Xanthocytophaga agilis: one gene and its partner. The protein of the gene in region 1 interacts with the protein of each later gene in a pairwise test. Links are inferred from orthologs where the notes say so. Each region holds a gene or a part of one and is shown in the gene's direction. Other genes may lie near its edges. The genes, in order: ung and QNI22_RS37595.

Region 1 (11,968 bases):
ATGTGAGAGCAATTGAGTTTTTCGAACCGTTGCCGGGATAAAGCTGCCAGTCCCGGATCTCCTTCAAATGTATATAGTTGCGCATGTTTACATCCGTGAGCCAGATAAAGTGTGGTAGTACCTAAACAAGTACCCAGATCAAAAATGGTAGAAGGTTGAAAGTAGTTTACTAGTCTGAATAGAAGTTGTGCCAGACTGGGAGATTTCTCTGAATGACGGGCTAAATCTCTGATTTTACGCTGCTTAGAGGCATTTACTCTTGATCCTGCTCCAAAATCCCTGATTGTGATACTTTCCTGAGAAGTTAAAAGATCCATTCTGGAGTCTTCCAGCGTTTCAAAACAGTAATAGGGTTTGGTATTGCGTATAACCTGATTGTAAAGCTGAAAGACGAATGGAGAATGAATGGCATGCGCATTCCCGGAACGTAACCAGAATTGCAGATATCGTAAAAAAATCAAAACAGAGAATATATTAAATGCTAAAGAATATAAGGTGCAAAGAAATTAAATTTTAGCATTTATACCTAGTTAAGACGATAGGGAACTACCATCGTAAATTCTGGAATACGAACCCGGAATTGTTTGCCATCTACAATTCGTTCCATCAGATACGTTCCTTTCATTTTACCAATATTGGTTTTTAGATTACAACCAGATACATATTCATGAGTCTCTCCTGGCTCTAATACTGGTTGCAGACCAATTACTCCTTCTCCTTCTACCTCGCGGATAGATCCGTTGGAATCATGAATATGCCAGTGACGGCGAAGCAATTGTACTGTGTATTCGCTACAATTTTCAATACTGATTTTGTAGGTAAACACATAATGCTCCTGAGCCGGGCTTGAATATTCAGGTTGGTATTCGGTTGCTACCGTAACTTTTACACCTTCCGTAATTTCAGTAACCATATTTCTATTGTTTCGTATTTACTTCAAAAACGGTTAAATATACACATTTGTTTTTTATTTTCGTAAATCTCCATCCTAAAAACTCTTCGCTATAGTTTCTCACAACAAAAAAGATACTATTTTCGGGTGTTTATTAAGATACGTTACTTTAACTTTTATTTTTAACTATTTTGACCTATGGACGTTAAGCTTGAACCTTCCTGGAAAAGCCATTTAGAAGCAGAATTTACAAAACCTTATTTTACAAAGCTGACTAACTTTGTAAAGGATGAATATGCCAACCACACTATTTATCCTGCTGGAAATAAAATATTTTATGCATTTGAAGCCACTCCATTTGACAAAGTAGAGGTAGTGTTATTAGGACAAGATCCTTATCATGGAGCTGGACAGGCTCATGGACTTTCCTTTTCTGTAAATGATGGTGTTACAACGCCTCCATCTTTACATAATATATACAAAGAAATAAGAGACGATCTGGGAAAACCCATTCCTAAATCGGGTAATCTAACACGTTGGGCAGAGCAAGGTGTATTATTGCTAAACGCCACATTGACTGTACGAGCTAATACAGCGGGATCACATCAGAAAAAAGGGTGGGAAGAATTTACAGATGCTGCTATAAAAGCTCTGTCAGACCAGAAAGAAAATCTTGTATTTCTTTTATGGGGGGCTTATGCACAGAAGAAAGGAGCTATTATAGATGCATCCAAACACTTGGTGTTAAAGGCTGCTCACCCATCGCCGTTTGCTGCTGATAAGGGCTTTTTTGGCTGTAAACACTTCAGTCAGGCCAATGCCTATTTAAAAGAGCATGGTAAGAAGGAGATAGATTGGTAAAATGGCATTGTTTTTGGTCTGACTAAATTTGTGAGGCCAAAACAACACTCAATTTAATAGTATACACTATACATGGAAAACAAAAATTTAACCCTTGTAAGATCTTTTATTCGAAACCACCGCTATCGTCTTCTGATGGTAGGATTGCTATTTATGTATAGCTGTAATCTACTGGATGAGGAAGTTCTGAATTCCAGAAAAGCATTTATTGGTAGTTACACTATCCAGCAGAAATGTGGGAGTTCTCAGGATTCCTATACTCTGAGAATTACAGAAGGGTCATCCAATAGTGAAATATTGTTATCAAATGTTGAGCCATTCGGAGATGAAATTATTGCTACTGTATCTGGTAACATTTTGACTATATCCTCTCAAAGTGTTCGTTTAAAGGGGCAAACTTCTTCTGCCACAGTTTCCGGATCAGGTACACTTACAGATGGAAGTATCATTGAGATTAACTTTGAGTATGACTTTGGTGGAACTACCAGTTGTGGTGCCAATGGGTATAAACTATAAATTGGAAAAGCATTCTACTCCATAATTAGTTATCGGAGTGGAATGCTTTTGTCTTACTAACTATTCGGAAAATACATTTTTTTTAGTTTGACATATTCAGAATAGGTCGATCCTGAACGAACTGACCGGAGCAGATCTTCTTCTTTTCGCAACGCAGAATACTCTAATTTACGGCTCTGGAATGCCTTTTTCAACCACTGGATTGCTTCCTGTGGTTTATTTTGTTCAGATGCCAGACAAGCCATTCCCAATAATACAAATCCATCAATTTTATTCAGACTATAGGCTTTCTGTAGATGTTTGGCAGCTGCATTGGTTTGTTTTTTATGTAAATGTGCTAAACCATAGTAGGTGTAAAACTTAGGATTAACCTCATTGGGATTTTTTACAGCGTAAAGAATAAAATCCTGTAATGCCTCTTCTATTTTGTTCTGATGATAAAAGCTAACGCCCCGCAGGTAGCGTGTGTCTTTAATGGTTTGTTCATTATCCAGTGCCAGAACCTGGGTAAATGCTACAATGGCATCATTGTATTTCTCTGCCTTTAATGCCGACATACCATAGGTATATTGGTACGGCAAATAATTGGGTTTTTGTCGCACTGCTCTACTTAATGCTTCTGCGGCATTCGTATATTGTTTTAAGGCCTGATAGGCAATACCTCGCTGATAATAGGCTTCTGCATATAATGGATCGTAGGTAAGGGACTGATCTGCACTTTGTACAGCATTTGCATAGGCCTGTAACTGATTCTGGCATTTAGCCACCTCTGCATACAATTCTGCCAGATTTTGTTTGAGAGAAGCATCTACCTGCATTTTTTTCTGCTGATTCTGATAAACAGGTAAAAGCACCTCTATCAACCGCTGATAATTAGCAGTAGCCTGAGTAATCTGATTCATGGCTAAAAGGACATCTCCTATGCTTTTGTAAACATCCAGATAGGTGTTGTTATATTGCAGGGCAGTATTAAAGTTTGCAAGAGCTTCTTTATTTTGTTTTAATTGCATCAGAGCAAGTCCTTTTTTATAGTACCCTTCACTGTTACGGCTATTGGCGAGAGTGGCTGTATTGTAATATTCCAGTGCCTTTTTATAGTCCTTTTTTTCATAATAGGAATCACCACGGGAAATCCAGACACTGTTATTGTTAGGATCTAATGCTAATGCCAGTGTAAACATATTATCTGATTTTTTGGTATCGCGGTTACGAAGGGCTGTCGCACCTATATTATGGTATTCATTACTTTTTGCTCGTAGAAAACGTACTGTGAGACTATCTGCACCTCCCAGTTTTTGTGCTTTCCGGAAATCTGCTGCTGCTTCGTCAATTTTTTGCTGATCTGCAAATGCAATACCTCGTTGATAGTAGGCTTCTGTATAGGTTACATTGAGATTCAAGGCTTGTGTATAGCTGCGTCGGGCCGCCTCAAGATCATGATTCCGATATTCAAGCAAACCTTTTTGCAAATGATACAACGGATTGTTTGGTGCAAGCTGAATAGCCTTGTCGTAATCTGCTACTGCTTGTTTGGTTAAGCCTAGTTGTTCTTTGAGACGTGCTTTCTTTAGATAATACTTGGCTTCATTAGGAAAGATTCGGGTGGTAATATAATCATAATCTATAACAGCCTTGTCTAACTCTTTGCGGTTTTCATAGTAAGTTGCACGAGTCAGGTATGCATCCAGATACAGAGGGTCTAGCTGGATGGCTTCTGAAAAGTCATCCAGTGCTTTGGTGTATGCATTACGTTGGGAAGACCGAACATAACATTGTGCGCGCAACAGATACAAATCCGGATAGTCTTTAATTATTTTCTGTTTGTTTTTCTGACGGATAAGTTCATCACAATCGTTGATGGCTTCTGCAATATGGCCCGTCTCTATTTTGGTACGTATCGGTACAATTTCACTGATACGGTTGGTAAGCAAACTGATTTGTGGTTGAATACGGGCTGATGCTTCAGGCTGAGCTTCAAGTGCTTTTCTATAATAAGTTAACGCATCGTCGTAACTGCGACTTTTTTGATAGAGTTCTGCTGTTTGGATAAGAGTCTCTAATCGATTCTTGAAATCCCGTTCAATTTTCTGAATCTGAAGACGAGGCAGAGGTGCAAAACTATTGTATTCAATGGCTTTGTGATAGGCATCTAAGGCAGTCTGATAATCATTGTTCTCCATTGCTGTATTGGCAATACGTATAGCGTCATTATAGGCTGCTTCTTTTGCCTTTTTTTCTTCTTCTGCACGTGCCAGTGCTACTTTGTCTACAGCTTCTTTGACTGCAATCTGGTTATCAGAAGCTTCTTTATTGCCCAACACAATGGGTTGATCTTCACCACTGGTCACAATGACATTATTCTCTTTTGTATCAAATGGTTTCTTGGGATCGTAAAACGTAATGCCATAAATAAAGGCTTTCCACCGGTTGCCATTTTTCTCAGCCCGGATGGTTGCCTGGCGTGTCTGAAGTTTGTAGGGAGAACTTTTTTTTGTGTTCTGGCCTTTGAATTCACAGTCAAATACGAGTTTCACATAATAATAATCTTTCTTTTTTACATCAGAAACCCGGATATTAGAAAAAATAATGGAAGGATCAATACTCTTGCTATAGTAGATATCGAGGGTATGAATGTATTTATCTACAGGTAGATCTTTAGTCTTATTCAGATGGAAGTCGGGATCGGTATCATCTTCTATGACAACTGTTTTATCATAGAAGATCTGGTTGCGGGCGTTGGGAGTATAACTTTTCTCAATTACATCTGCCAATTCGTTAGGGGCATTGTCAGAAAAAGTTACAAAGTTGAGCAATTGCTCTAGTTCGCTGATTGCATTCTTGGCCTGATAACTGATTTCGCCGGTTTCTTTGACACTCAGCTTAGTCTGAGCTGTAGAACAGACCGAAAATAAATAAAAGGGAATAAGGAGTATATAGAATAAATACTTCATACCTGGTTATGTAAATGGTTTCTTGTATACCTTCATTCAGAAAGTATGCTGGAAATAAAACAGCCTTTGACTGCAGATATACCGGATAATGATCAAAAGTATACAAAATAGTATACCTGACAATTTCTTTGTGCTTACGTTACAATATAAAATAGAACTAATCATTACCTTACTAGTTCATTCATAGAGTCTTCGGAATAAAATATTTTTCAACCTACAGATTACTTGTTGCATACCAATATGTTAAAAAAAGTACCGTTCCTCATTTTTATTTTTTGTATCACAGTCAACTGTTCGTGGGCACAACAGCTACTTGGAATCTCCAATAGTAATTATGCAGGTGTAAATGGCCTCTATCTGAATCCTTCATCTATTGCAGATTCCCGTTACGGTTTTCATCTCAATCTGGTTACAGTGCAGGGAAGTATAACCAATAACTATTACAGATACGATTCGCCCTATTCATTGCTGAAGCTAGGTATTGAACGGTTTAAAGAACCCTATAATCTACAGCCAGAGTATTATACAGATGCCAATAATAATCATACAAAGATGTTTAACATCCGAGCTAATGTATACCTGCCTTCTTTGATGATTAAGCTAAGCCCCAGGCATAGCATTGCAGTGACTAACAGAATGCGGGGAAGTTTTGAGGCTACCAATCTAACCTCCTTTGTAGCAGAAGATTTTAAAAATAACAATCTGACTCTGTTAAGCTTACTAAGCAATGGGAGCTTGTTACGGATTAATACCAATATGTTTCGGGAAACGGGTCTGACATATGCCCGTGAAATATGGTCGGAAGGAAAACATTACCTGAAAGGTGGTATTACACTTAAATATCTTCAGGGAATTTATTCATCCAGTCTGTATTCCAATACACTTCAGTCGCAGTTCTCTACTGTAAATAATGAACCGGTGCTACATGTCATCAATGCAGATATTGGTTATCACTATAGCCAGGCGGAAGGTTACCCTCCTGTAGATGAATTTGTAGATGCAGCCTTATGGAAGACAAAAAATGGAAAAGGCTTAGGTGCAGATATTGGATTTACCTATGAGTATAGACCAGATGTAGAGAAGTATCGCTATAAGATGGATGGGAAGGATGAACTGGATGGATTACAAAATAAATACAAATATCGTATAGGTATTTCTCTTCTCGATATTGGAGGGCTTCGATACAATACCAATTACAATGATTCTACTGCATCTGCATCCTATACTATTAGACGGACAGATGTAGATTTATCACAACAGGAGCTGGAAAATTCTACACTGGATAATTTTTACCCCGTATTGAACCGAGGACTTGCCGTGGGCAATGGTGACCAGAAAAACGGATTCCGGACCAAGTTACCTACAGCTTTGCATCTGAACTTTGATTATAAGATAAAAGACAAGTTATATGTAAATGCTGCCTGGATTCAGTCACTGCGTACCCGAAAGGCGATAGGAATGCGATACAATTCTCAGTTTGCCGTTACCCCACGTTTTGAAACAAAACATTTTGAGTTTGCATTGCCACTGGCGTTGATAAATGACTACCAACAGGTTACACTAGGAGCCATGATGCGGGTAGGTTCATTCTTTTTTATTGGATCAGACAATTTACCTGGATTGGTCAATCTGGGACGCCCGTACGGAATGGATGTGTATGCAGGGATTATCATTGCAGGTTTGCATCATAAGAAGAAAGACAAGGACAATGATGGTGTTTCTGATAAGCTGGATATCTGTCCGAATTTTCCGGGTGTATGGGAATTTAAAGGATGTCCTGATACAGATGGGGATGGCATTGAAGATAAAGTGGATAAATGTCCTACAGAGCCCGGTAGTAAGGAAATGGGTGGTTGTCCGGATCGGGATGGCGACAGGATCATGGATTCTCAGGATCGTTGCCCGGATGAGGCTGGTTTGGAAAAAAATGGAGGTTGTCCGGATTCTGATTCTGATGGTGTAATAGATAGAGAGGATGAATGCCCGTTATTGAAAGGGCCTGCAGCTTTGAAAGGGTGTCCGGATACGGATGAGGATGGTATTCCTGACAAAGATGACCGTTGTCCAAATGAAAAAGGGCAAAGTAAGTTTAACGGATGTGCCGACACTGATGGAGACAATATTGCCAATCCGGATGACGCTTGTCCGGATCAGGCTGGAACGCCTCGTTTCAATGGCTGTCCGGATCGGGATGGAGATACTGTACCGGACAAAGATGATCGTTGTCCGGATACCTATGGGTCTCCTCAGAATGCAGGTTGTCCGGTAGAAGCAAAGCCTGCTGATCCAACACGGGTAGAAATTAAGTTAACACAGGAAGAGCAGGCTGTATTGAATGAAGCATTCGATAATCTGGAATTTGAAACAGGCAAATCTGTTATCAAGGTAGCTTCTTACCAAAGTCTGGATGAACTGGCCGATCTGCTGATCAGTAAGTCTACTTACCGGATGCTGGTATCTGGTCATACAGACAATGTAGGAAATGCAGCCACTAACCTCAAACTGAGCAAGGCTCGTGCTGACGCTGTGAAAAAATACCTGACTCGTAAAGGTGTAAAAGCTGATCAGATCATTACAGAGGGTTTTGGTTCCCGTAAGCCTTTAGTCAGTAATGCCACGCCTGAAGGACGTCAGCGCAATCGCCGGGTTGAGATGAAAATTATTAAGTGATAAATTAAATGAGAGATAAGAATCCTTCTTACCTCTCATTTAATTTATGTATATATAGGACTATGAAGATGTTTTTTACTTGTTTAGTAGTTCTATCGGTGACTGTAATTATAGGAACTGTAGGATATGCACAAACTTTCAAAGTCCAGCAGGATAGAAAATGTATAATGACTTTGGATGAGACTTGTCAAATCTATGTGTGTACATTACCTGATAAGTTTCCTGAATTTCCGGGTGGTGTCGGTGAAATGTTAAGCTTTATGCAGAAAAATGTACGAACTAGTAAAGAAAATGATGGCTCACAGTCTAAAGTCTATCTATCATTTATTGTTACAGAGACAGGTAAAATAGAATGTTTGAGGATTGTCAATAAAACGACTCAAGAGTATTCGATCATGGATAAAGATGTGTTGCAGGAAATGGCAAAAATGCCCAACTGGATACCTGCTCAATGCAATGGTACAAATGTAGCTGCTCTATACTCTTTGCCTATAACTATATGCTTGGCTAATCAATAATGAGTTAACGAAAATAAAATCTAATAGGAACGAGAAGGGTTTTGATAATCTATCAGAGTTCTGATGTAGTAAAAAAATATCAGAGCTCTGATATAAATAAAATCTAATCAGGATTCTGATATTTATCTAACACAATCAGAATCTTGGTTCGTATTTTATCTTACAACTTTATTGTCAGCATTGATTCATAAGAAAATGTAATCAGAATTCTGATCAGGATTGCTGAAACAGCTTGATACGTTTTTCCTGTAAGGAAGAGGCTGATCGGTTAATAATCAATTTCTCGCCGTGTAACTCCCTTTGCCCCAATATCCGAGCCAGTGTCGCATTCACTGTTGGCAGATCATCGTCAAAGGCTCCATGTGCTCTGGCTGTAGAGTGATCAGGCGAACCGTCTGGTGCAGTATTAGGAGATAGTATCCAGTCTGCTCCTTTTTGAGAAAAAAGTTTAAGCAATTCAGGATCTTGCTGAATCCATTTTTCCATACCCAGCAAGGGCGTACCACTTTCCTTATCTTTTAGGAACCACGGTATATGCATTTTATCTTCCAGTGCATTGGAGACAAGGTAAAGCAAAGACTTATGGTAAATATTTGCACAATGATCATCCTGTTCTACCTGGTCTGTTAGGGTAAAGAGTGCAAACCTGTTTACTGTTTTGTTTTTTATAGCAGGTAGATAGTTCTCTTTGAAAACATCTATGGTACAGGCGGGAGCCCAGAGTGTACAGGAGGCTATTTTTAACCCGTAGCCAGTTTGCCCTCTCATAGGGCCGGAATTAATCTTTCCTTTGCTTGTGAGAAGGCGTATAATTGGGGCATGAAAGATACTACCTGCACTATGACCCACAAGATGAATTTCAAAGTCCTCTTCGTATTTATCAGCCAGGTGCTTGATATGCTCTAATGCAAGATATGCTCCTCCTTTGGTTTGTGTAGTAGCTAACAGGGCATTCTCTTTCATTTCTTTCCATTGGGCTTTTCCTGTTAACGTTCGTGCGAGAGGTTCAAGAGCGTCATCCAGACGATCCAGCATAAAATCTTTGGCACTATCCAGCCAGCCTTCTGGTTTGCGTTGTTGCAATGCATCTTTGAGAATATTGGTAATGGTACTCCATATATCTGTGTGCCAGATAAAAGAAACCGGATAAATTTCTTTTTCCAGTAAGCTGGGTCTATAATCGGCAAGGCGCTGAACAGCTCCACTTTCACTTACCAGTCCGCCATGTGCATAGAGTAACAATCGTTTTTTTGCCCACTTTGCAGTCACCCGTGGAAAATCATCTTCGAAAATTGCCTTTACCTCAGCTTCAGACGTACCAAAGTTTCCTCCTGGATTTAACAGACCATTGTTTCCCAGACTGATAATGTGTGGACGGAGATCGGCATAGGAGTAAGCTTCTGACTTACCAGCAGCAGCTGAATGACTGATGGCTGTAGATAAAGCTTTTTTCAGAATAACAGGTGCACCTAATCGTGCTACCCAGACATCTGTACCATTTTCCATCCAGTCATCATAGGTGATAAGTCCAAAACCTTTCTGTCCCCAGTCTTCTCCCCATGAGTTCTGAATCCAGAATCCTTTTTCATCATAAGCTACAATAGCAAAGGCATGGCCTCCAACCGGAAATACATCTTCATAGGGAATAATTCCAGTGGTTGTATCAACTTCACGCCAGCCGGAATGTACCTTCGCAGTTGCATACAGAATCCCTACCTCTGCCATGGCTGCATGCATAGCTACCAGATCTTTGTGATTTACGCGATAATAGGCTCCCAGTGGTCTGCGTAATGCATCAGATGTGCGTTCGTCTGTAAGCCGGAACTCGGTTTCTTCTTTTTTGTAAGGCCAGCATTCATCACTGCATACACCATGTTTGTACCAGCCTTTCATGGCTCCTCTTGCACTGGAACCTGCATACTGTTCTCCTGGCCATTCATCATATCGTTTGGCCATTTCGTAGAGCATGCGTGGGCTTACTGACTTAGGATCTGGAACAATTTTTCTTCGACGAAGAAGATAGTTGGCTACCGTAGCCAGCCCGAAACCTGTGCAAGCTCCTTCTTTCCCCTGATCCAGTATCGGTATATTCCATTGTTTATATTCATCGAGACTAATTTTCGTAGGAACTTCGTATAAATTGGCTTCGTACATTTTGTCACGAAAGTCCAGTGTATCCGGACGTACATCCAGTGTCTGGTCCGGAGTGGGTTTTTGGGTAGAGTCGGCCATAAAATTCAGAGTGTGAGATTCGTAAAAAATAGATAGTGAAAAATAGTATTGTCACAGTTAGAATCTCCTGAATGTATAGTTTTCCTTAACGTAAATCAATACTTTGTTTTGAGATATCCATCCAAATAAGGTCGTTTAAAAGATTTATTCTTAATTTCTTCAACAATTGGGTCACCTTGCTCTACCCAAATCCATAAATATTTATACTTGAATACGCTTTGTTAACTACATTCTATATTACAACATGTAATCAGGAAAAAAGAAGATAAGCAACAATGTGATTAGGTTACAAAACTATGGACAATAAAGAAGTGATAAAGTCAAAACCAGACCTTGGTACAATTCTAATTTGTCTTCTTCCTCTCGCTCTATTTTTATCATTTGCTGTGATTTTGATAAAAAGTGCAATGTCTTATGACTCACTCAGCTATCCGGATCTTATAGCTGGATGTTTCTTTGGCCTTGTAAGCATTTTACTTATTAACTATGTCCTCAAATTTGATATACTTATCTTAGAAGAGGATAAGTTACAAACCAAGTCACTGCTAGGCTATACTAAAAAAGTAGTTTACCTACGAGAGATAACCAGCTATATAGCGATAGATAAGGAAGATAAATATTTTAAATGGCAAGAACTTACCATCTATTCAAATGAAACTGAGTACTGCATATCTTCTATGCTATATCCAAAGCATTATGCAATTATTAAAGAGGTTCTGATTGAACAGAAGGTAAGAGATCAGAAAGCAGAAGTAAAATATCTTCATGGTAGACTCAAATATGTAGAGTTTTTTTGTCTATTCTTTATGTTTACTACGACAATACTTTGTATGTATTGGTCATGGCGTTCATATAAGGATTCAACTACAAAACTATCAGATAGGGAGTTAACTACCATTTCCAGTACTTTACTGAATAAAGCAGAAATAAAAACACATGGAAGGAGTCCTTCTACGATAGAAATTGAACTGGAAGAATATCCTGATTTTCTATTTGAGATTGGAGGAAGTGCCTTCTCTGCAATGGCTATTCATGACTATGCATCCACTGTAAAAACCGGGGATACGTTATTTCTGAAAATATTGACGGAAGACTATCAAAACATTATAAAAAAAGAAAAATTAACAGATCTTGAAGGCAAAAAGAATTCTCCCAGATACATTAGTGTGTATGGTCTTAATGACCAGAATTACATTTACCTATTGCTGGATGAGTATAATAAAGAGCATAGAACAGATTTAATTATTTCAATCTGGATGGGAGCTATAGTAGGGATATGTCTTTTGGGGTTAGATATTTATCTGCTGGTAAACAGAAAGAAAATATTT
Region 2 (11,955 bases), on another replicon or contig:
TTGTTCGTCAGCGTGGAACTCAACACCACCCTGATGTGAATGTAGGTATCGGCAAAGACCATACATTATTTGCACTAGTAGACGGTCGCGTTACATTCAGAAAAGGCTTTAAAGGACGTTCTTTCGTTTCTGTTGAGCCTGCTGAAGTAGTTGCCGTAGCAGCTGAGTAATTCAGTTATATAGATAAAAAAGCCGATAGCGAAACCGTTATCGGCTTTTTTATTATCTGCCTTTTTCTGAAAAAGGCAGCATCATTGCAACCATTCTCCTAGTGTGAATGTTGAAAAAGAATATCAATCTATCATTCTAATCTTGAGTGTCATGCTTTCCAGATATGTAAATATTTACACAGAGGCAAACCCTAATCCCAATTCTCTGAAATTTGTAGTTAATTTTATGCTTGTGCCTGAAGGCGTTAGTTTTGACTTTCCGGATGCTAAATCTGCTGCAGAGTCTCCATTAGCGACTGAGCTTTTCAACTTTCCGTTTGTTAGAAGAGTATTTTTTATGAGTAATTTTATCACTATCACCAAGGATGAAGAGACAGAATGGAATAGCGTAATTCCAGATATGAAGCAATTTTTAAAAGAATACTTAGAAGCCAACAAGCCTGTACTTGAAAGCGAAAAAGCAAAAACCAGCCATATTATATTTAATGATGATGATCCTGAGATCGTGAAAAAAATCAAACATTTACTGGATGAATATGTACGTCCGGCAGTCGAATCTGATGGCGGGGCTATCACTTTTCACTCATATGATGATGGAATTGTAAAGCTTTTGTTGCAAGGTTCTTGTAGCGGATGCCCATCTTCTACTCTTACGTTAAAATCCGGGATAGAAAATTTACTTAAACGTATGCTCCCTGAAATTAGAGAGGTAGTAGCTGAAGGCGCATAAAAACCATTAGTAATCAACAAGTTAACCACAAAATAATAAAGCCTGGATGTATCTATAGCCCATAGACATATCCAGGCTTTGTCATTTGTTAAAGGTTTACTAACCAATGTATTATTCATTTAAAAACTGAAGTGCAATTAAGCAAAATAGCTGGTAATTATGTAATGTGAAATTACAGCAGACTATTAGGTGTCTGTTAGGTATTGAAAATTATGAGCGTAGCTATGATTGTGACAAAGTTTTGTAATCATGTTTTAGGGATTATCTGTATTGTATTATCACTAGGTGCTGCACCATCTGGTGTATATTCTCATCCCTCTCTTCCTTTTGAAAAAATTCAGATTAAGTCCAAAAAGCCCAACAGCCCAACAGTTGAGTTGTTGACTCATGAATGTCAGTTAGATCCATTGACACAAAGCAAAATCTACAGAGGGATTCAGTTTCAATACGACTTTTATGCACAACACCTTGGCTATGATTTTAGCAGTAACCTGGTTGTACGTATACGTATTTTCAGAGATGCAGATACCTATCGTGCATTTATAGATGCTAACTACCCTCATATTCCCAAAACATGGATAGGAGTGTATTTATCAGGAGTAAATGAAATCCTGGTAAGCATGGAAAAAGATGAAGATGCCTTTTACAAAAATATCTTTCACGAAACCAGTCACCTTCTATTAACAGATAAAGTAAAAAACTGTCCAAATTGGCTGAATGAAGGCCTGGCTGAATATTTTGAGTTCATGGAGATTGAAGGAGAAGAAGTTATAATCCACCCTCAGGTTATTAAAGATACACGTATTAAGAATTGGTTAAGCAATCATCGTATGCCAGATCTGCTCTCATCTATTTCCATGACAAACAAAGAGTGGAACTTTAATGACAATGTTTCTGAAACAGATGAACCCCGCACCTTAGGATGGTCTGTAGCATACTTTATGATGTCAAATCAACAAGGGCAGGACTGCATCAAAGGTTTGCTTAGTCATCTGGCTAAAAATTCCCGTGATACACAAGCATCTGTTCAGGCAATAGATATGAGCTATCCAGGAGGAAGTAAAAAGTTGGTACAAGACTGGAAAGAATGGATCCCTCAAGAACACCTGAACCATGAATATCTGGTTTCGCCTGAAGAAAACCAAACTCAGACAGCTCTTATAAACGAATAAGGTTTACACTAAAGAAAAAGCCCATACATGTATTGTATCATGTATGGGCTTTTTCTTTAGTGTAATTGAGTCATCTCGAACTTTGAAGAGAAACTTACCTATCCGAATAATGCATACGATATTCACTACACAGAAGAACTTACGTTTAATTCACGACAGGCAAGATATTGCTTGTCGTGAATTCCCATCAAAAAATAGTTTGTAGTGAGCTGTAATCAAAATAAAAAATGCTGTGAATACTATGCAAAATGTCTGTTGACTAATAATATTGTCTTGCCCTTGTTAAAAAATAGGTTGACATGAACTATGCGCAGACTTAAAACTTTATTCCAAAACATTCAATTGCTTTTCATACAATTTGAGATAGGTCATATTTACAAAAAAAGGCTCATACGTGTATGAGCCTTTTTTCTATTGCAGATAGTATAGTACTATTGAGCAGATACTACTGTTACTTCAAATACTAAAGGTGAATAAGGAGGTATACCTGTTGTTCCAGATTCTTTATACCCTAAAGAAGAAGGCATCATAAAAACAGCAGTTTCCCCTGTTTTCATCAGCTTTAATGCCTCTGTAAAACCTGCAATCAGACCTGAATTGGTTAGATAGAAACTGGAATTTTGTCCTGCTGGAGTTTGGTCAAAAATCTGACCATCTAAGAACGTTCCCTTGTATGTTAGCGTTGCCTGTGATTTACCATTAACTGCAGTGCCGGAAGGGTTCTTTTTCTTAAAATAAGCATACAAGCCTGTTTGAGTCTTAACTACACTATCTTCAGGAAACTTTTTACGGGATATATAATCCTGTAATGCTTCATCCTCTGTTTGTACAGCAATAAGCTTCAAATCAAAAACTAATACAGAATAGGAAGGTACAACTCCATTATAGGCAGCATTTGACCCAAATCCCAGGTAGAATGGTATAATAGCAATAGCACTATCTCCCGTCTTCATGTAACCTGCTACTTCCTCGATACCAGGAATCACATAATTACCACGATAAGGAAATCTCAGAAACTCATCAGGCTTATACCTTGCAGTATCGAAAACAGTTCCATTAGTCAGTTTTCCAACGTATGCCATTACAATCTGACTACCTGTAGCGGGAGCTTTTGCACCAGAATTATAATTAGTAACTTTATAACGAAGACCAGAACTTGATGCTTGGACCTGTAAGTTTTTATTAGTGATATACTGTTGAATAATTTGTTCATTGCTCTTCACATTATTCTCATATGTGTTATCACCATTCAATGAACAAGCTTGTAAAAGCAAAATTGCGGCTAAAAAAAGGTAACTAATCTTTTGCATAAACTAAAGTAAGAAGGTTGGTTGCAAAGTAGACACTCTAAATCATAATTTGGTTGCATTACAAATAAGAACTATTCACAAAAATCATTTTAGCTCTGGTCATCAGTACCTTGCCTTACGACTATTTATCGGAAACAAACAATTCCTGTTTATATTGAGGGACCACATCCAGAAACTTTTGTATCGTCTCTTTTAATGACACAAGAGATCTTCCACCTGCAGCATTTTTATGCCCTCCCCCATTGAAATACTTACGGGAAAATTCATTTACAGAGAAATTCCCTACTGAGCGGAATGAAATACGAATCATCCCTTCACGTTCAGTAAAAAGTGCAGAGAATACAATATTTTCAATAGACAAACCATAGTTTACCAGTCCTTCCGTATCACCTGTCTGCGAGTGATATTTATCCAATTCATCAGCACTAATAGCAAAATAAGCAATTCGATATTCAGGTAGTACAATCAATTTATCCTTCAGAGCAAAACCCAAAAACCGCATACGCTCCTCTGTATTGGTATCGTAAATCAGTCGATTTACTTTTGATATCGCTACACCCTTATCTATCAGAGCAGCACATACCAGGTGCACATCCTTCGTAGTATTTGAATGCCGGAAGGAACCTGTATCTGTCATTATACCTGCATACAAGCATTCTGCAATAGACAAGTCTATCTTGTCGGCATCGCCTAGATCTGTGATAAGCTCATAAATCAATTGACAGGTTGCAGCAGCACTGGTTTTACTTAGTGTATAATCTGCAAAAAGCTCTGGCTCCAAATGATGATCTATCAGCACTTTTTTGGCGGAGGAATTTCTTACAATCTCTCCAATCTCTCCAATTCGGTTTAATGAAGGAAAGTCTAAACAAAAAATCATATCTGCATCATGAAAGATTTGCTGAGCAATAGCAGCATTCCCTTCTGCTTCAAAATTGATCACACCTTCATTGCCATCCATCCATTGTAAAAATTTCGGATAATCGGTAGGTGTAATAACCTGAACAGTATGACTTTTCTTTTTAAGATATCCTGCAAGCCCTAATGAAGATCCCAACGCATCTGCATCAGGTTTGGGATGGGTAATGATCGCAATTTTTTTTGGAGAACCGAGGAGTTCCTTAAAAGCCTCAAAATTTTGCATGTCACACAAGAAAAAAGTGAAGAAAACACATAATTTATTTTGAAAAAAGCCTACAAAAATCAGGATAAAAATGGTCTAAACCAAACATGATTTTTATCACATTTATCTCAATCATGCTTTCATCTGGGTTAATAGTATTATTTACTCAATCTACTCCAAATCGTATATACCTCATATTCGCAGTAATGACAAAACACAAGTTAGTACATAAAAAAACACCTGTAAATTTGGCTTACGTACCCCTTTCGGTTAATTTCGCGCCGCAAAACGCTTACACCAGTCAGATAAAATCGGTATAAGCTATAAAATCTTAACTTTTCATTTCCTAATTAATTAATCTTTATGGCAGGAAACCGCACATTTACGATGATTAAACCCGATGCTGTGAAAGACGGACATACGGGCAGTATTTTAAAGATGATTGAAGCCGCCGGGTTCCGGATTGTAGCTTTAAAACTGACTCATCTGACAAGTGAAAGAGCTGGCCAGTTTTATGAAGTTCACAAAGAAAGACCTTTCTATAAAGATCTTTGTGCCTATATGTCTTCCGGAGCTATTGTGGCCGCTATTTTAGAGAAAGAGAATGCGGTAGCTGATTTTCGTAAACTGATTGGTGCAACAAATCCTGCACAGGCAGAAGAAGGTACTATCCGCAAGTTATTTGCAAAATCACTGGAAGCAAACGCGGTACATGGTTCTGACTCTGATGAAAATGCAGAAATTGAAGGCAACTTCTATTTTGCACGTACAGACAAATATTAATATCTGTTTTTGATATAAGTCCTCTTATCAACAAAGAGGACTTTTTATTTCTGATGAGGGATATCCTAGTGATGTCCCTCTCCTTTTTTAGTGATATTACTAGCAATTACTATTGAGATTACTAACAAAACAGCAGTCCCAAAAAAAGCATAACTGAAAGAAGACGGTACTTTACAGCTGCTTAGAGTAGTCATTAATAAAGCAAAAAGAAAAGGGGCTCTTAAATTTTTCATGAGATTATGTTTGTATCGAGATTCATTTCTTGAATTCAGGGCAGCAATTTACACTATTTCCTCATTTGCACCTCTTATATGTAAGAGGTTTTTACATTTTTGTATGTTAGGCATACAAAAATAGACGTATGCCCATTTCAATAATAGGCTTCTAATTAACCAATAGTCCACTCCGTTTCAACAATGCCTTTGGAGAAGGTTCTTGTCCTCTGAAGCGTTTATACAAATCCATTGGAGCCTCACTTCCTCCTTTCGAAAGAATATTTTCCCGAAATGCATCTGCAACCTGACGATTAAAAATGCCTTTTTCTTTAAAGTACTCAAATGCATCAGCATCCAGCACTTCCGCCCACTTATAGCTATAGTATCCAGCTGAGTACCCCCCTGCAAAGATATGTGAGAAGGCAACGCTGGTATTAATCCCTTCAGTTTCAGGAAAAAGACTGGTTTGAAGAATGGCCTGGCGTTCAAACTCAGCTACATCTGAAATAGGTTGCGCATTTCCATGATAAGCCATATCCAGCATACCAAAGCTAAGTTGACGAAGAGTACCATACCCCTCCATAAAGTTAGCACTGGCAATAATCTTTTCAATCAATTCCTGTGGAATTGGCTCATTGGTCTCATAATGACGTGCAAACAAATCTAGAGCCTCTTTTTCATAACACCAGTTCTCCATAATCTGAGAAGGCAGTTCAACAAAATCCCAATAGACATTGGTACCAGAAGTAGAGCCATATGCACACTTAGACAACATGCCATGCAATGCATGCCCAAATTCATGGAAAAGTGTAGTTACCTCTCCAAATGTCAACAGAGAAGGCTTGGTTTCTGTTGGCTTGGTAAAGTTACATACAATGGACACATGTGGGCGAATGTCTTTTCCGTTCAGTATACGTTGATCACGATAGCTTGTCATCCAGGCTCCATTTCGTTTACCTTCGCGTGGAAAGTAATCCGCATAAAAAACGGATACAAAGTTTCCATTATCATCTGTTACATCATAAGCTGTAACTTCAGGATGATAGACTGGAATTTGTTTATTCTCTTTAAAGTTCAATCCAAAAAGCTTATTCGCTACCTTAAATACACCATCAATTACATTCTCCAGCTTGAAATAAGGTTTTAAGATTTCATCATCAATGGCATATTTCTCTTTTTTAAGTTTCTCTGAGTAAAATGCATAATCCCAACGTTGCAATCTCTCTTCAGCAAATCCCTGTGTTTTGGCATATTGCGTTAGCTCCTGCATTTGCTGCTCAGCAACAGGTTTTGCATATTCCAGAAGTTCATCTAAAAAATGAATTACCTTTTTAGGTGCTCCTGCCATTCGTTCTTCTAATACGAAATGCGCATGAGATTCATATCCCAACAGTTGGGCACGTTTATGACGCAATGCAACTATATTTTTAACGATCTCCCGATTATCATTTTCATTTCCTAGAAAAGCCCGTGAGTTATAAGCCATTGCTAACTTTCTGCGTAATTCCCTGTTTTCACCATAAGCCATAAATGGCATATAGCTTGGTGCCTGTAATGTGAAAGCCCATCCACTCTTACCTTTTTCCTTAGCTGCCATCTTAGCTGCCTCTCTTACAAATTCAGGTAAGCCAGCCAGATCTTCTTCATTATCCACTTCCAGCAGAAATGCATTCGTCTCATTCAACACATGCTCTCCAAAGGTAAGCGACAGCTCAGAGATCTTTACATCTATCTCCCGTAAACGAGCTTTATCATCTTCATTCAGGTTGGCCCCATTACGTGCAAAGCCTTTGTAGGTTTTATCCAGCAGGGTTTTTCCTTCAACAGATAAATTCAGTTCATTGCGTTGATCATAAACGGTTTTTATCCGATCAAATAAAACAGCATTCAATCGTATATCGTTTCCATACTCAGATAGTAACGGCGACGCATCCTTTACAATTTTTTGTAGTTCCGGACTTGTTTCAGCAGAGTTCAGATTGAATAATATAGCAGATACCCGATCCACTAATGATCCACTTTGGTCCAATGCAGCAATTGTGTTTTCGAATGTGGGTGCTTCCGGATTATTTACAATAGCATCAATCTCTTTTTTACCTGCTTCAATAGCCTCTTTTAAAGCAGGTAAATAATGTTCGTTCTTAATCCTGTCAAATGGAAAAGTTTCGTGGGGAGTTTGAAAGCTTTCTAATAAAGGATTTTGGGTTGTTTCAAGCTGGGTGTTCTTTATATCAGTCATAGTATTTTAATTAGGTCTTCAGGTTTATATTATACACAAATGAAACAGATTTTTAGGAAACGACCATATATCCCTGTTAGTTCTTAACAAAGAGTATTTTTGTCTCATCATAAAGAAGAATATCAATGTACAGCATATCTATTTAGATATTTTATTTTTTTCATAAAATTTTCTTGAAAACAAGTTTGTAGTTAGTATTGAAATACCGTACATTTGCGCCTCATTTCTGTTTTCTATTTGGACAGAAAGACTAACTTCAGGAAAGTTTACATCGTTTTATAAAATATTAATTGTAGCGAACATGGGAGTTACCAGATTAAAAAGAAAAGAAAAGCGCAATCGTGCGGTTGCTAATAACCGTCAGTCACGTATCAATCAATTGAGCAAAAAGCCAATCATCAAAAATATTGATGTTGAAGCAATTAAGGCTGAATTTGAAGCGAAAGCTGCAAAATAAGGTTTTTCTTCTCAAAAGAACATTCTTAATGAAGGTGGAAACAAGTTTGTTTTCACCTTTTTTATTTTAGTCTATATTCGATCAGAAACCACAACCATCAGAGAAGTATTTACTCCATGAAAGCATTTCTACGCAAGATGCTGGCGGCGATATATGCTTATGCCCAGACATTTTCATTTATCAATCGCCATCGTTTATGGAAGCTTGTATTGATCCCAGCTATTATCTATCTTCTTATCTATGGAGCGTTACTTACTGTTATCATTCTGAACACAAATCTGTTAAGTGATCCTCTTGCTCATTGGATCCATGCAGATACTCTTTCAGGGCCATTGGGAAATCTGGCACGGGGAGTGGTATCCTGGCTAGTCAGGGCTCTTGTTTTCATTCTATACTTTAAGTTATTCCGATATATTGTACTCATTTTATCATCTCCTGCGATTGCATTAATGGCAGAAAAAACGCAGGAAATACTAACAGGAGTAACTCATCCTTTTGATCGGAAGCAATTTATACAGGATGTATGGCGAGGTATCAGGCTTTCTATTCGTAATTTGCTAACCGAATGGTTCATCACTATTCCGCTTTATTTCCTTCTTTTTATTCCTGTAGTCGACTTTTTTATAGGTATCGCTATTCTTCTTATAGAAAGTTATTTTGTAGGTTTTTCCATGATGGATTACCGCAATGAATTTTTGCGTATGTCAGGTAGGGATAGCCGTCTGCTTATCCAGCGAAACAAAAGTATAGCAATAGGGATTGGACTGATATTCTCTCTTTTTTTAGCGATCCCATTTTTAGGAGCATTAGTGGCACCTATGTTGGCAGTAGTGGCGGCAGCCTTGGTGATGGAACAAAAATTCTGAACCAGATTTATTTCATCTCTCGGGTAATGTAACTTCTTTTAAAATACGTTTTAAATCTGTCAGTATGCTTCCCATATCACGCAATACTGGTAGTGATGTGATTGCATGAATCTCGGCCAGACATTGTAGTTGAATCTGCTTCGCCTCTTCGATGCTGTCAGCTAACTTTGTATAGGAAGCTTCTGAGCCAGACACTACGGCTTCTCCATACAAGGCAATACATTGAGCAGTGATCGCAATGGCAGATTTTAGACTTTCAGTAGCCCTACTGTCAGGCTTCCAGGCCATTTCAGTATATAAATCAAAAATAGCTCGCCTTACTCCCCGAATCTGTACTGTTATATGTTCCAGATAACGAACATTCTGGTCTAATTCTGTTAATCTCTTTTTGACATGGGAAAGAAACGGAGTATAGCGTAATGCCTTTTCAGCTGTACGTGCAGCAAGAATAGCAGCCTCTGTTTTCTCTACCAACACTGCAATGGTTTCTCTAGCCTTCTGATTGTTCTCTTCACTCTCTAATAATAGTGTTAATTCACCTAAAGCCTGAGCCGATACACTGCTTAAAGTCAAAATATGGGTTTGTATAGTTGGAATAATTTTCTGAGGAACTATCAAGGCATTAACAGCAATGGCAATAGCAGAGCCTAAAAATGTCTCAACAACTCTGTTAAGCACATATCCTTGTGTACCGCCAAATGCTAATACAATAAATGAACTTACTGCCACCTGTGAAATAATCTGACTATTCATACGGAATACTTTTGCCAGAGCCATTCCCAACAGAATCACAAGAAAAATGGAAATTGTTCCCATAGGAAACCAGTGTCCAATCAGCATACTGACCAACACACCTCCTATTAAACCTATGATACGTTGTGTAGCTTTTTCCCAGGAGTCAGCCACTGTTACCTGTACTGTCAGTATAGCAGCCAAGGGAGCAAAATATGGATACTGTGCATGTAATAGTTGAGCAGCTACAATCCATGATAAGGCAGCCGCTAGCGCCGTTTTAAATGCTTGCAATGAAAGTCCTAACTTCTCTAACAGAGCTAGAATCTGTTTCATAGATGAAACCAGTTAATTTGGATGAAAGTACATAAAAAAGATGCCTGCACCAGAACATATTCTATCAAGTGCAGGCAATGTACACAAAAACTCTTTCCCTTAGCAGAATTACATAGGCTCTTCTAACTGAATGGTGATAGTACTATTCTTTAATGCCAGACTTCCTGGAGATTGGGACTGGTTAACTACTCTCCCTTTTCCAGAATACCGTACCCTCAGACCACGGTTTTCAAGAATATACAAAGCATCCCGCAATGTCATACCTGTTACATCGGGAACCTTACCAGGTTTACCCTGCCGGTTAGCCCAAGTAATACTTTTACTTCCTGCCACAGCGACTGCCCATTCCTGCAGATTTCCATCGGCATGATTGGAAATACCGATTTCATTGCACAGATACTGCATATCATCGAGATTGCCAGCTCTCACAACCGGAAATCCAGAAACTTTACCTCGCTCGGGCATCATTTTATGCATTTCTACATCTAATGCATAAATCTTATCTGCTACTTCTTTAAATACCGGAGCAGCTACATCCGACCCATACTGTTCAAATCCCTGAGGTCCATCAATAACTACAATACAACTATATTTTGGACGATGAGCAGGGAAAAATCCGGCAAACGACGTATAATAACTTTTTGTATAACGTCCATTACGGAGCTTCTGGGTTGTCCCGGTTTTTCCTGCAATTTTATAGGCACTACCTGCAATGTTTTTAGCTGTTCCACGCTCCACAACGCCTTCCAGCATTCGGGTAACTTTTTCAAGGGTTGCATCCGAACAAATTTTTTCGTTCATCACACGCCCCTGATAGGCTTCAAGAGTTTCATCCGCTGTACGTATTTGCCTCACAATAATAGGCTGGATCAGTTTTCCATGATTAGCAACAGCATTATAGAAGGTAAGAATCTGAAGAGGTGACATCTCGTTTTCATATCCGACAGCCATCCAAGGAAGAGACAAACCACTCCAGGTAGGATTTTTAGGGGTTCTGATTAATGGTACAGCCTCTCCCATCATCTGAAAACCTAAGGGTCTGGTAAGTCCGAAAGATTCAAGATAGTGAATAAAACGATCCGGCTTATTCCCAAAATTCTGATGAACCAGCTTGACAAATGCAATATTTGAGGACACTTCAAAAGCTTCCTGTACTGTCACTTTCCCATGAGCTTTTGCATCACGCATTACCCGATCGTAGAACCGGTATTCTCCATTTCCTGTTTCAATACTGTCCATGGGTGACACTCTGGTTTCTTCAAGTAAGGCAATCATTGAGGCTAGCTTGAAAGTGGAACCAGGGTTAGTTCTACCTTGTGGACCTACTGCATAGTTATAATTTTCTCCATATACTCCTTCTCCTATTTTTCCAAGGTTGGCAATTGCCTTGATTTCACCGGTAGCTACTTCCATTACCATAACACAACCATAGTTAGCTCTGTGTTTCTGCAGAGCCCTCAACAATGAGGTTTCTGCCACATCCTGCACATTAATATTGATTGTAGTCTGGATATCGAATCCCTGTTCCGGATCTACCTCATCAGCATCCCCTATAGGCTTCCATGCTCCACCAGACATTCGCTGAAACAAAGCCCGTCCATTTTGTCCTGCCAGTTGTTTATTATAACTGAACTCCAGACCGGCACCTTGTTTCTTATCATTTAAAAACCCAATAGTTCGCTGAGCCAGAAATTTAAAAGGTCTGTACCGTCGATCCAATCGTTCAAAAATTACCCCTCCCTTATTACGGCCATACCGGAATATGGGCCACTTCTCCATCATCTTCTTACCCTGGTAATCTATTAGTTTTTGATTCATAACC

The links.
Region 2: the proteins of ung (region 1) and QNI22_RS37595 interact in binary tests that used the Escherichia coli proteins (3 or more experiments, as listed by UniProt). The link is inferred for Xanthocytophaga agilis from one-to-one orthologs.

Annotation. Positions count from the first base shown.
Region 1 is NZ_JASJOU010000004.1:35,163-47,130, forward strand. What follows is about bases 1-2,921. They hold ung (uracil-DNA glycosylase), read left to right. Parts: upstream 1-1,090; coding sequence 1,091-1,753; downstream 1,754-2,921. Other genes in these bases: QNI22_RS13320 (O-methyltransferase), read right to left, coding at 1-461; apaG (Co2+/Mg2+ efflux protein ApaG), read right to left, coding at 527-913; QNI22_RS13335 (hypothetical protein), read left to right, coding at 1,826-2,269; QNI22_RS13340 (tetratricopeptide repeat protein), read right to left, coding at 2,326-2,921. Outside these bases: more of QNI22_RS13340, read right to left, coding at 2,922-5,220; QNI22_RS13345 (DUF5723 family protein), read left to right, coding at 5,461-7,890; QNI22_RS13350 (energy transducer TonB), read left to right, coding at 8,088-8,408; QNI22_RS13355 (C1 family peptidase), read right to left, coding at 8,622-10,640; QNI22_RS13360 (hypothetical protein), read left to right, coding at 10,937-11,968. UniProt on the Escherichia coli protein: Excises uracil residues from the DNA which can arise as a result of misincorporation of dUMP residues by DNA polymerase or due to deamination of cytosine.
Region 2 is NZ_JASJOU010000023.1:18,264-30,218, forward strand. What follows is about bases 3,671-6,578. They hold QNI22_RS37595 (nucleoside-diphosphate kinase), read left to right. Parts: upstream 3,671-4,868; coding sequence 4,869-5,288; downstream 5,289-6,578. Other genes in these bases: QNI22_RS37590 (DHH family phosphoesterase), read right to left, coding at 3,671-4,526; QNI22_RS37600 (M3 family metallopeptidase), read right to left, coding at 5,673-6,578. Also shown: rpmA (50S ribosomal protein L27), read left to right, coding at 1-170; QNI22_RS37575 (NifU family protein), read left to right, coding at 322-900; QNI22_RS37580 (DUF1570 domain-containing protein), read left to right, coding at 1,113-2,072; QNI22_RS37585 (FKBP-type peptidyl-prolyl cis-trans isomerase), read right to left, coding at 2,504-3,382; more of QNI22_RS37590, read right to left, coding at 3,504-3,670; more of QNI22_RS37600, read right to left, coding at 6,579-7,742; QNI22_RS37605 (hypothetical protein), read left to right, coding at 8,044-8,199; QNI22_RS37610 (EI24 domain-containing protein), read left to right, coding at 8,316-9,065; QNI22_RS37615 (FUSC family protein), read right to left, coding at 9,078-10,133; QNI22_RS37620 (penicillin-binding protein), read right to left, coding at 10,242-11,955. UniProt on the Escherichia coli protein: Major role in the synthesis of nucleoside triphosphates other than ATP. The ATP gamma phosphate is transferred to the NDP beta phosphate via a ping-pong mechanism, using a phosphorylated active-site intermediate.